DNA from 3 places in the Mycolicibacterium neworleansense genome. Region 1 is predicted to be linked to each of the others. Evidence: riboswitches for the same ligand, from Rfam matches in the RefSeq annotation. Region 1 holds a riboswitch; each other region holds the start of a gene.
What was found. Region 1 has a riboswitch for glycine ahead of gcvP (aminomethyl-transferring glycine dehydrogenase). Riboswitches for the same ligand answer to the same signal wherever they lie in the genome.
Positions count from the first base shown of each region.

Region 2: it holds a riboswitch for glycine, as region 1 does, so the genes downstream of both, gcvP (aminomethyl-transferring glycine dehydrogenase) here and gcvP (aminomethyl-transferring glycine dehydrogenase) in region 1, are expected to answer to the same signal.
Region 3: it holds a riboswitch for glycine, as region 1 does, so the genes downstream of both, cycA (D-serine/D-alanine/glycine transporter) here and gcvP (aminomethyl-transferring glycine dehydrogenase) in region 1, are expected to answer to the same signal.

Region 1 covers NZ_CWKH01000002.1:323,026-326,300, reverse strand. The annotation lists gene BN2156_RS17310 (oxidoreductase) at 1-349, opposite strand, end outside; gene speB (agmatinase) at 587-1,588, shown strand; glycine riboswitch at 1,624-1,713, shown strand; gene gcvP (aminomethyl-transferring glycine dehydrogenase) at 1,865-3,275, shown strand, end outside.
Region 2 covers NZ_CWKH01000001.1:1,013,965-1,017,239, forward strand. The annotation lists gene BN2156_RS04780 (bifunctional nuclease family protein) at 1-85, shown strand, start outside; gene BN2156_RS04785 (MerR family transcriptional regulator) at 332-952, shown strand; glycine riboswitch at 1,057-1,155, shown strand; gene gcvP (aminomethyl-transferring glycine dehydrogenase) at 1,309-3,275, shown strand, end outside.
Region 3 covers NZ_CWKH01000001.1:1,063,042-1,066,316, forward strand. The annotation lists gene BN2156_RS05005 (TfoX/Sxy family protein) at 1-196, opposite strand, end outside; gene BN2156_RS05010 (nitroreductase/quinone reductase family protein) at 198-587, opposite strand; gene cycA (D-serine/D-alanine/glycine transporter) at 607-2,073, opposite strand; glycine riboswitch at 2,236-2,334, opposite strand; gene lon (endopeptidase La) at 2,490-3,275, opposite strand, start outside.

The sequences.
Region 1 (3,275 bases):
TGACAGCCCGGGTCACGGTCAGCAGGCCGAAGACGTTGGTCTCGTAGACGGCGCGCACCTCGGCGTCGGTGGCCTCCTCGACAGCGCCCAGCAGTCCGCGGCCGGCGTTGTTGACCAGAACGTCGATGCGGCCGAAGCGATCCACCGCGGCCTGGGCGGCCTGGGCGGCCTGCTCCTCATTGGTCACGTCCAGGGCTACGGCGAGCACGTTCTCGTCCTCGCCGAGGGCGGCGGTGACGGCGGCGGCGTCGCGCGCGGTGGCAACCACCTGGTGGCCGCGGTCCAGGGCGTCGCGCGCGATCTGCAATCCGAATCCGCGGGAAGCTCCGGTGATGAACCAAACGCTCATGTCTTTGACCACCTGTTCTTTGTGTATCTGAACTGTACGTCCAGTTTAGTTGTGCTGATGGCCGTTGCAACCGGGGCGACGGCGGAGTTATTCCGGCCCGGTCGAAGAGGCAGTGTGGTTGTGCGAATGCTCAAAGGCGGTCGTCGGTGTTTGGGCGATATCTGCTCGCTACGGATGTCCGCCTCCAGTGATGCTGGCAGTCGAACACCCGGCAAGTCGAAAGGCTGGAAACCACAGATGAGCACGCGTAACGGCATCATCGGCGCACTGCCCGCCACCAAGGTCCCCCGCTATGCCGGCAAGGGCACGTTCGCCCGGATCGCGGACATCCACGAGGTGTCCGACTACGACATCGCGATCCTCGGTGTGCCCTTCGATGGCGGCACGTCCTACCGGCCCGGTGCCCGCTTCGGTCCGATGGCCGTCCGCCAGGCTGCTCGCACGCTGCGCCCCGGTTATCACGTGGAACTCGGCGTCGCCCCGCTCGAGCATGTGCAGGTGGTCGACGCCGGCGACGTCGCCGTCACGCCGTACAACATTGCCGAGGCCTGCCGGCAGATCCAGGATCACGCCTCCGACATCCTGGCCGGCGGCGACCGGCGTATCGTGGCCATCGGCGGTGACCACACCATCGCGCTGCCGAACCTGCGCGCCCTGCACGCCAAGCACGGCCCCGTCGCACTGGTCCACTTCGACGCCCACCTCGACACCTGGGACACCTACTTCAACGCCCCGGTCACCCACGGCACGATCTTCCGGCGGGCGTTCGAGGAGGGCCTGCTGATCGAGGATCACTCGATCCACGTCGGCATCCGTGGCCCGATCTACGACCAGATCGACCTCGACGACGACGCCCGCATGGGCTTCAAGATCATCCGGGCCGGCGACCTCGATGTGATCGGCACCGACGCGGCCGTCGACGTCGTGCGCCGCCGGGTCGACGACGTACCGGTATACCTGTCCGTCGACATCGACGTGCTCGATCCGGCGTTCGCGCCGGGCACCGGCACCCCCGAATCCGGTGGTCTGACCTCCCGCGAGCTGCTGAAGATGCTGCGCAAGATGTCGGGGCTCAACATCGTCGGCGCCGACGTCGTCGAGGTGGCCCCCGCCTACGACCATGCCGAGATCACCAGCGTGGCAGCGGCCACCGTGGTGTTCGACATCGTGTCGCTGATCGTCGCTGGACGGGTGTCAAATCTGCCCGTGAACGGAGAAGTTGCGGCCACAGCGCCCTAGTCGAGTAGCATCCGTCACATAACTCAATACGTCGTTGACGCACTGTGGGAGAACCTCCGCTTCGGAGGCGCCGTAGGAGCAACTCCTCCCCGGGAATCTCTCAGGCCCAATACCGCAGTGTCGAGACAACTCTGGAGAACAGCGCGATCACGTGTATCGGGCTTACCGAAGGGGACAGGCGCTACGCGCTAAAGCTCTCAGGTTTCAGGACAGAGCGGGGAGGTGTTACTTCACGACGCATCGCGTAACCGCGGTGCCCGAAACCGGAGTCACCTCATGCCTGAGTGCACCGCAATTGTCAACGACGTCAACACTTTTCGCGACAGACACATCGGCCCCGATGATGTGGGCGAGCGGCACATGCTCGGTGTCCTGGGGTTCGCCTCCACCGACGAGTTGATCGACAGCGCGGTGCCGCAGCAGATCCGCTGCCCCGAAGGCCTGCGCCTGCCCGCCGCGCGGTCCGAGCCGGAGGTGCTGGCGGCGCTGCGCGAGCTGGCCGAGGCCAATCAGCAGCGAGTTCAGATGATCGGTCTGGGGTACTTCGACACCGTCACCCCGGCCGTCCTGCGCCGCAACATGCTGGAGTCACCGGCCTGGTACACCGCGTACACGCCGTACCAGCCGGAGATCTCGCAGGGCCGGCTCGAGGCGCTGCTCACGTTCCAGACGCTGATCGAAGATCTCACCGCGCTGCCGGTGGCCGGTGCGTCCCTGCTGGACGAGGCCACCGCGGTGACGGAGGCGGTGCTGCTGATGCGGCGGGCCAACAAATCGGTGTCCTCCGACCGCGTGATCCTGGACGCCGATTGCCTGCCGCAGACCCTGGCCGTCGTGCGTGGGCGGGCCGAAGCGCTCGGCGTCGAAGTCGTGGTCGCCGATCTGTCCGATGCACTGCCCGACGGCGACGCATTCGGCGTCGTCTTCCAGTCGCCGGGCGCCAGCGGTGCCGTCCGTGATCTCGCTCCGCTGATCGCCGCGGCACGTGAACGGGGCATGCTCACCACCGTCGCCGCCGACCTGCTGTCGCTGACCCTGCTCACGGCCCCCGGTGAACAGGGTGCCGACATCGCGGTGGGGTCGGCCCAGCGATTCGGTGTGCCCCTGTTCTTCGGCGGCCCCCATGCCGGGTACATGGCGGTGCGGTCCGGGCTGGAGCGCATGCTGCCCGGCCGCCTGGTGGGCGTCTCGGTCGATGTCGATGGCAAGCCCGCCTACCGGCTCGCACTGCAGACCCGCGAGCAGCACATCCGCCGGGACAAGGCGACCAGCAACATCTGCACCGCGCAGGCGCTGCTGGCCAACGTCGCCGCCATGTATGCCGTCTACCACGGTCCGGAAGGGTTGCGTGCCATCGCAACCCGCGTCCACCGGCATGCCGCCGCGCTGGCCGAAGGTCTGCGCGCCGCCGGCCGCGAGATCGTCCACGACCGGTTCTTCGACACCGTGATGGTCCGGGTCCCCGGCCGGGCACCCCTGATCGTGGCGGCCGCCGACTCCGCCGGTATCAACCTGCGGCTGGTCGACACCGACCATGTCGGGATCTCCTGCGACGAGTGCACCACCGACGAGGTGATCGGGCGCGTGCTCGACGTGTTCGGTGCGGCCCCAGCCGCCGCCGGCCATCCGTTCGCACTGCCCGCCGCGCTACTGCGCACGTCGGAGTACCTGCGGCACCCCGTGTTTC
Region 2 (3,275 bases), on a different contig from region 1:
GGCCGGCACCGTCCGTGAGGACGAGGTGGAGAAGTTCAAGGAGTTCCTGGACAGCGTCTCCCCGGACGACTTCAAGGCCACATGATCGTCGCCCGCGCCCTGCAGATCACGGATGCGTCTCAAGTAGGCATACCGGGGTCAACACGCGGCGCGGGAGTCAATCGGGCGCGAATTCGGGCGCCATACTTTCTCTGCAGCGGGCAATCAGGGCCCGGTGGGAAGCGTATGCTCGACACATTCGAGCTCACAGCAAACCGCCGCGGCAGAAATTGCTGCGGTGCAGGACATAGCAGTACGGTGCGGGCGAGTTCGATCGGCGAGAGGATTCACAGTGGGTGACACGCCACGGCAGGAAGAGTTGGATCTGACCACCGGGAGCGGCGCGGAGCCGCCTGTCAGGCCCGTTGGCGAACCCGTGCAGGGCGGGCTGTTCCCCGACGATTCCGTGCCGGACGAACTGGTCGGCTACCGCGGTCCCAGTGCCTGCCAGATCGCCGGCATCACCTACCGGCAGCTCGATTACTGGGCCCGTACGTCACTGGTGGTTCCCTCCATCCGCGGCGCGGCCGGTTCGGGTAGCCAGCGCCTCTACTCGTTCAAGGACGTGCTGGTCCTCAAGATCGTCAAGCGCCTGCTGGACACCGGTATCTCGCTGCACAACATCCGGGTCGCCGTCGACCACCTGCGCCAGCGCGGGGTACAGGATCTGGCCAACATCACCCTGTTCTCCGACGGCACCACGGTCTACGAGTGCACCTCGGCCGAAGAGGTCGTCGACCTGCTGCAGGGCGGTCAGGGCGTGTTCGGCATCGCGGTATCCGGCGCGATGCGCGAGCTGACCGGCACCATCGCCGACTTCCCGGGCGAGCGCGCCGACGGCGGCGAGTCGATCGCATCACCCGAGGACGAGCTCGCCTCCCGTCGCAAAAGCCGCGACCGCAAGATCGGCTGAATCGCTCTCACCAACAGACACCTAGGTACCCCACATCAGGCGATGTGGGGTATCTGCGCGTCTGTTCGCGAACCGGTTGAAGCCCGGTAAGATGACGGACGCATCGCCCTCGTGCGGGAGAGTTTCGTGACAGCCAGCCACGGACGCCGAAGGAGCAATACCTCTCCGTCAACCTCTCAGGCACCCAGGACCGCGCCAGGCCCCGATGCCTCTGGAAAGTGGTGCCCGATGGGCACCCGCCCATGGGGAAAAGCCCTGTACCGGGGCTGAATCTCTCAGGCGCCCGGACCGGGTCGACGACAGAGGGAGAGGGACGCCTACGACGTCTGAGCACGTCTGCGCCTCAGGAGAGTGTCGTGTCCGACCAGCATCAATCGCGTTTCGCCGATCGTCACATCGGCCCGGACGCCACCGCCGTGAGCACCATGCTCGAGGTGATCGGCGTGACCTCCCTCGACGAGCTCGCCGCCAAGGCGCTGCCGGCAGGCATTCTCGACGCGCTGTCCTGCGACGGGGTCGCCCCCGGCCTTGAGGGCCTGCCCGCGCCGGCCACCGAGGAGGAGTCCCTGGCCGAGCTGCGGGCGTTGGCCGACTCCAATACGACCGCGGTCTCGATGATCGGTCAGGGCTACTTCGACACGTTCACCCCCGCCGTCTTGCGGCGCAACATCCTTGAGAACCCGGCCTGGTACACCGCGTACACGCCTTATCAGCCAGAGATCAGCCAGGGCCGCCTGGAGGTCCTGCTGAACTTCCAGACCATGGTGTCGGACCTGACCGGCCTCGAAGTGGCCAACGCCTCGATGCTCGACGAGGGCACCGCCGCGGCCGAGGCGATGACGTTGATGCACCGCGCCACCAAGTCCAAGTCCGATCGGCTGCTGGTCGACACCGACGTGTACGCGCAGACGGCGGCCGTGCTGGCCACCCGTGCAGAGCCGCTCGGTATCGAGATCGTCACGGCGGATCTGAGTCAGGGACTTCCTGGCGGCGAATTCTTCGGCGTCATCGTGCAGCTGCCCGGAGCCAGTGGGCGGGTCGTGGATTGGACGGGCCTGATCACCGAGTCCCACGAGCATGGTGCGCTCGTCGCCGTCGGCGCCGACCTGCTGGCACTGACCGTGATCACCCCGCCGGGCGAGATCGGGGCCGACGTGGCCTTCGGAACCAGCCAACGGTTCGGTGTGCCAATGGGATTCGGAGGTCCGCACGCCGGTTACCTGGCCGTGCACGCCAAGCACGCCCGGCAACTGCCGGGCCGGCTGGTGGGTGTCTCCGTCGATGCCGACGGGGCGCCGGCCTACCGCCTGGCGCTGCAGACCCGCGAGCAGCACATCCGTCGCGACAAGGCGACCAGCAACATTTGCACCGCGCAGGTGCTGCTGGCGGTGATGGCCGCGATGTACGCCAGTTACCACGGCTCCGCAGGACTGACCGCCATCGCGCGACGCGTGCACGGCCATGCCTCGGCGATCGCGGGCGCGCTCCGCGACGCGCTGGTGCACGACAAGTACTTCGACACCGTGCTGGCCCGGGTTCCCGGGCGTGCCGACGCGGTGGTCGCCGCGGCCAAGGCCAAGGGGATCAACCTGTGGCGGGTCGACGCCGACCACGTGTCGGTGTCATGTGACGAGGCGACCACGGATGAGCATGTGGCCGCGGTCCTGGAGGCGTTCGGGGTCGCCGCCGGCGCGCCGGCGACGGCGGGCATCGAGACGCGAACCTCTGAGTTCCTCACGCACCCCGCGTTCAACGCCTACCGCACCGAGACCGAGATGATGCGTTACCTCCGGTCGCTGGCCGACAAAGACATCGCCTTGGACCGCAGCATGATTCCGCTGGGCTCCTGCACGATGAAGCTCAACGCGGCCGCCGAGATGGAGCCGATCACCTGGCCGGAGTTCGGCCGTCAGCACCCCTTCGCGCCGGCATCGGACAACCCCGGACTGCGCAAACTGATCGCCGATCTGCAGGACTGGCTCACCGGGATCACCGGCTACGACCAGATCTCCTTGCAGCCCAACGCCGGTTCACAAGGTGAATACGCCGGATTGCTGGCCATCAAGGCCTATCACGTGTCCCGCGGTGACACCGAGCGCGACCTGTGCCTGATCCCGTCGAGCGCGCACGGCACCAACGCGGCATCGGCGGCGCTGGCCGGCATGCGTGTTGTGGTGGTGGCCTGCCGTGAGAACGGTGACGTCGACCTCGACGACCTGCGCGCGAAGATCGCCGAACACGCGGATCGGGTTGCGGCGCTGATGATCACCTACCCGTCGACGCACGGGGTGTACGAGCACGACGTCGCCGATATCTGCGCGGC
Region 3 (3,275 bases), on a different contig from region 1:
CATGGTCGCGCCCCATCAGCCTCTCGCCGTCGTCGCGGGAGACTCGCACCATCAGGCCGCCCTCCCGGGTCGCCGCGATGGCCATGTTTCCGTTGATCAGGAAGGCCAGCCCGCCGAACATGCGTTTCTCGTCGAGTCCGGCCTCGGTTGCCGTCAACTCGCGGATGCGGTCGGCGAGGTGCGGGTCGAAGGCCATGTCAGTCGAGGTCGACGCGGAGGGTGAGCAGGTCGCTGCCCACGGCACGGACCACCGCGCTGTTGAGTGTGGGCAGCTCCTTGAGCCGTGCGACCGGGTCGTCGTCGGGCAGCAGGTGCGCGGTGCCGGTCCGCCACTGACCGTTGATCCGCACCCGCACAGCAGGATTGGCCTTGATGTTGAGCACGTAGTGGGATCGGTCGCCGTGCTCGGAGACCATCCAGAACTGATCGCCGACCACCCGGCCGCCGACGGCGGTGTGCCGTGGTTGGCCGGACTTGCGGCCGACGGTCTCCAGCATGGTGACGGGCAGCTGGCGCCCGACCGGGTTGACGATGCGGCGTTGGGCGCCATGGACGATGCGTCGCTTCAGATCACGAAGATCCACCATGGCGCCACACTACCGAGCGTCAGTCGGAATCCGTCGACTCGAGTTCGGCGCGGAACGAGGCTTCCCGGGCCAGATGCTGCGGGCGACGGCGCAGCACCAGCCAGGCGATTCCCAGTACCAGGAACCAGACCGGAGTCACCAGCTCGGCCTGCAGGGTGTCTTCCTTCAACGCGAACGCCACGATCAGGAAGGCGAAGAAGGCCAGCACGACGTAACACATCACCACGCCGCCGGGCATCTTGAACTTCGACGCCTCGTGCAGTTCCGGCCTGCGCTTCCGGTACACGAGGTAGCTGATCAGGATGATCGTCCAGACGAAGATGAAGCACAGCGACGAAATCGTGGTGACCAGGGTGAAGGCCGCGACGATCGAGTCGCCCGCGGCCACCATGACCACACCCGACAGCAGGAACACGCCGGACAGGAACAACGCGTTGGCGGGCACGCGCCGTGACGTGAGCCGGCTGAACAGGCTCGGGGCGTCACCTTCGGTCGCCAGCCCGTAGACCATCCGGGACGTCGAATAGATTCCGGAGTTGGCCGACGACGTCGCCGAGGTCAGCACCACGAAGTTGACCACCGACGCGGCGATTCCCAGGCCGGCGAGGCTGAACATCGCCACGAACGGGCTGAGCTTGGGGTCGATCTCGCGCCACGGCGTGACCGCGATGATGATGGTGAGGGCGGCGACGTAGAAGAGCATGACGCGCACGGGGATCGAGTTGATCGCCTTGGGCAGGTTGCGCTCGGGGTCCTTGGCTTCGGCCGCGGTCGTGCCCACCAGTTCGATGCCCACGAACGCGAAGGTGGCGATCTGGAAGCCCGCCACGAATCCCATTGGGCCGGTGGGGAAGAACCCGCCGTCGTTCCACAGGTTGGCGAAGGAGGCCTGGGCGCCGCTGGGCGCTTCGAAGCTGGTGAAGATCATGACGAGGCCGATCACGATCAGCGTCACGATCGCGATGATCTTGATGAGGGCGAACCAGAACTCGGTCTCACCGAAGGCCCGCACGGTGGGCAGATTGAGCCCGATCAGCACCACGACCGTGGCGAGCGCCGGGATCCACAGCGGAAGGTCGGGCCACCAGAAGGCCACATAGCCGGCGATCACCACCACGTCGGCGACGCCCGTGACGATCCAGCAGAACCAGTACGTCCAGCCGGTGAAGAACCCCGCCCACGGCCCGAGCAGGTCGGCGGCGAAATCGGCGAAAGACTTGTAATGCAGGTTGGACAGCAGCAGCTCGCCCATCGCCCGCATCACGAAAAAGAGCATGAAGCCGATGATCATGTAGACGAACAGCACTGACGGGCCGGCCAGCGAGATGGTCTTGCCGGAGCCCATGAACAGGCCGGTTCCGATCGCACCGCCGATCGCGATCAGCTGGATGTGCCGGTTGGACAGCTGGCGGGAGAGGTGCTGCGGCTGATCGGACGTTGCGGGCGATTCCGCTGATTCAGCGGACAGATCACTGGATTGGGACATAACAGCCTCAAGGATCTCAGGCGCCATGGGGAGCGCGGACGGCGGGCGCCTCCCCGCTCTGTCGCTTTCAACCTGAGAGTTTTCACGAACCGCCGTGCTCGGCGCTTCACCTGCCCCTTCGGTGAGCCGGTCCTGGTGTGGCCGACTGCTTTCCAGAGGTGCCTAGTCGCGGCGATACCGGGGCCTGAGAGATTCCTGGGGAGGATTTGCTCCTGCGGCGCCCGCCGGCTGGATGGGGCGGGACTCTCCCGCCGCGACTCAACGGCGTCTTAAGTTGTGAGCCACTCCGAACCCCGGAATGTGCCGCGCGTCACGTTAGCAGCCGAGTGCGGATTGCGCACCCCCATAGTCGGCCCCGCATGCCGAGCGGCCGTGCCTGTACGTGTGAGTGAGTACAGACACGGCCGCTCGCGATGTCAGGCGGCAGCGGTGGCCGCCGTGGCGACCGGCTCCAGCGCCTGCGCGATGATGTCGGCCACGTCGGTCATCGGCTTGACCTCCAAAGCCTCCAGCACCTCGGCCGGGACCTCATCCAGGTCGGGCTCGTTACGCGCCGGGATGAACACGGTCTTGAGCCCGGCCCGCTGTGCGGCCAGCAACTTCTGCTTGACGCCGCCGATAGGCAGCACCCGACCGTTCAGCGTGACCTCACCGGTCATGCCGACATCGCCGCGCACCTGTCGTCCGGTGGCCATCGACACCAGTGCCGTCACCATCGTGACGCCGGCCGAAGGACCGTCCTTGGGCACTGCGCCCGCGGGCACGTGGACGTGGATCTGGCGGTCCAGTGCCGTGGGGTCGACGCCCAGCTGTTCGGCGTGGGCCCGCACGTAGGACAGCGCGATCTGCGCCGACTCCTTCATGACGTCGCCCAGCTGACCGGTCAGCTTCAACCCGGACTCGCCGTCGTTCGAGTTGGCCTCGATGTACAGCACGTCGCCGCCCAGGCCTGTGACGGCCAGGCCGGTCGCCACACCCGGCACCGCGGTGCGCTCGGTGGATTCCGGGGTGAACCGCGGACGGCCGAGGTACTCAACCAGATTCGGCTCGTCAATCGTGATGGGAGACTCTGTCGAGTCCAGCTTCGTCGTCACCTTGCGCAACGCCTTGGCCAGCAACCGTTCGAACTGCCGGACGCCCGGCTCGCGGGTGTAGTCCGCGGCGATCTTGCGCAACGCCGCATCGGTCACCGCCACCTCGGA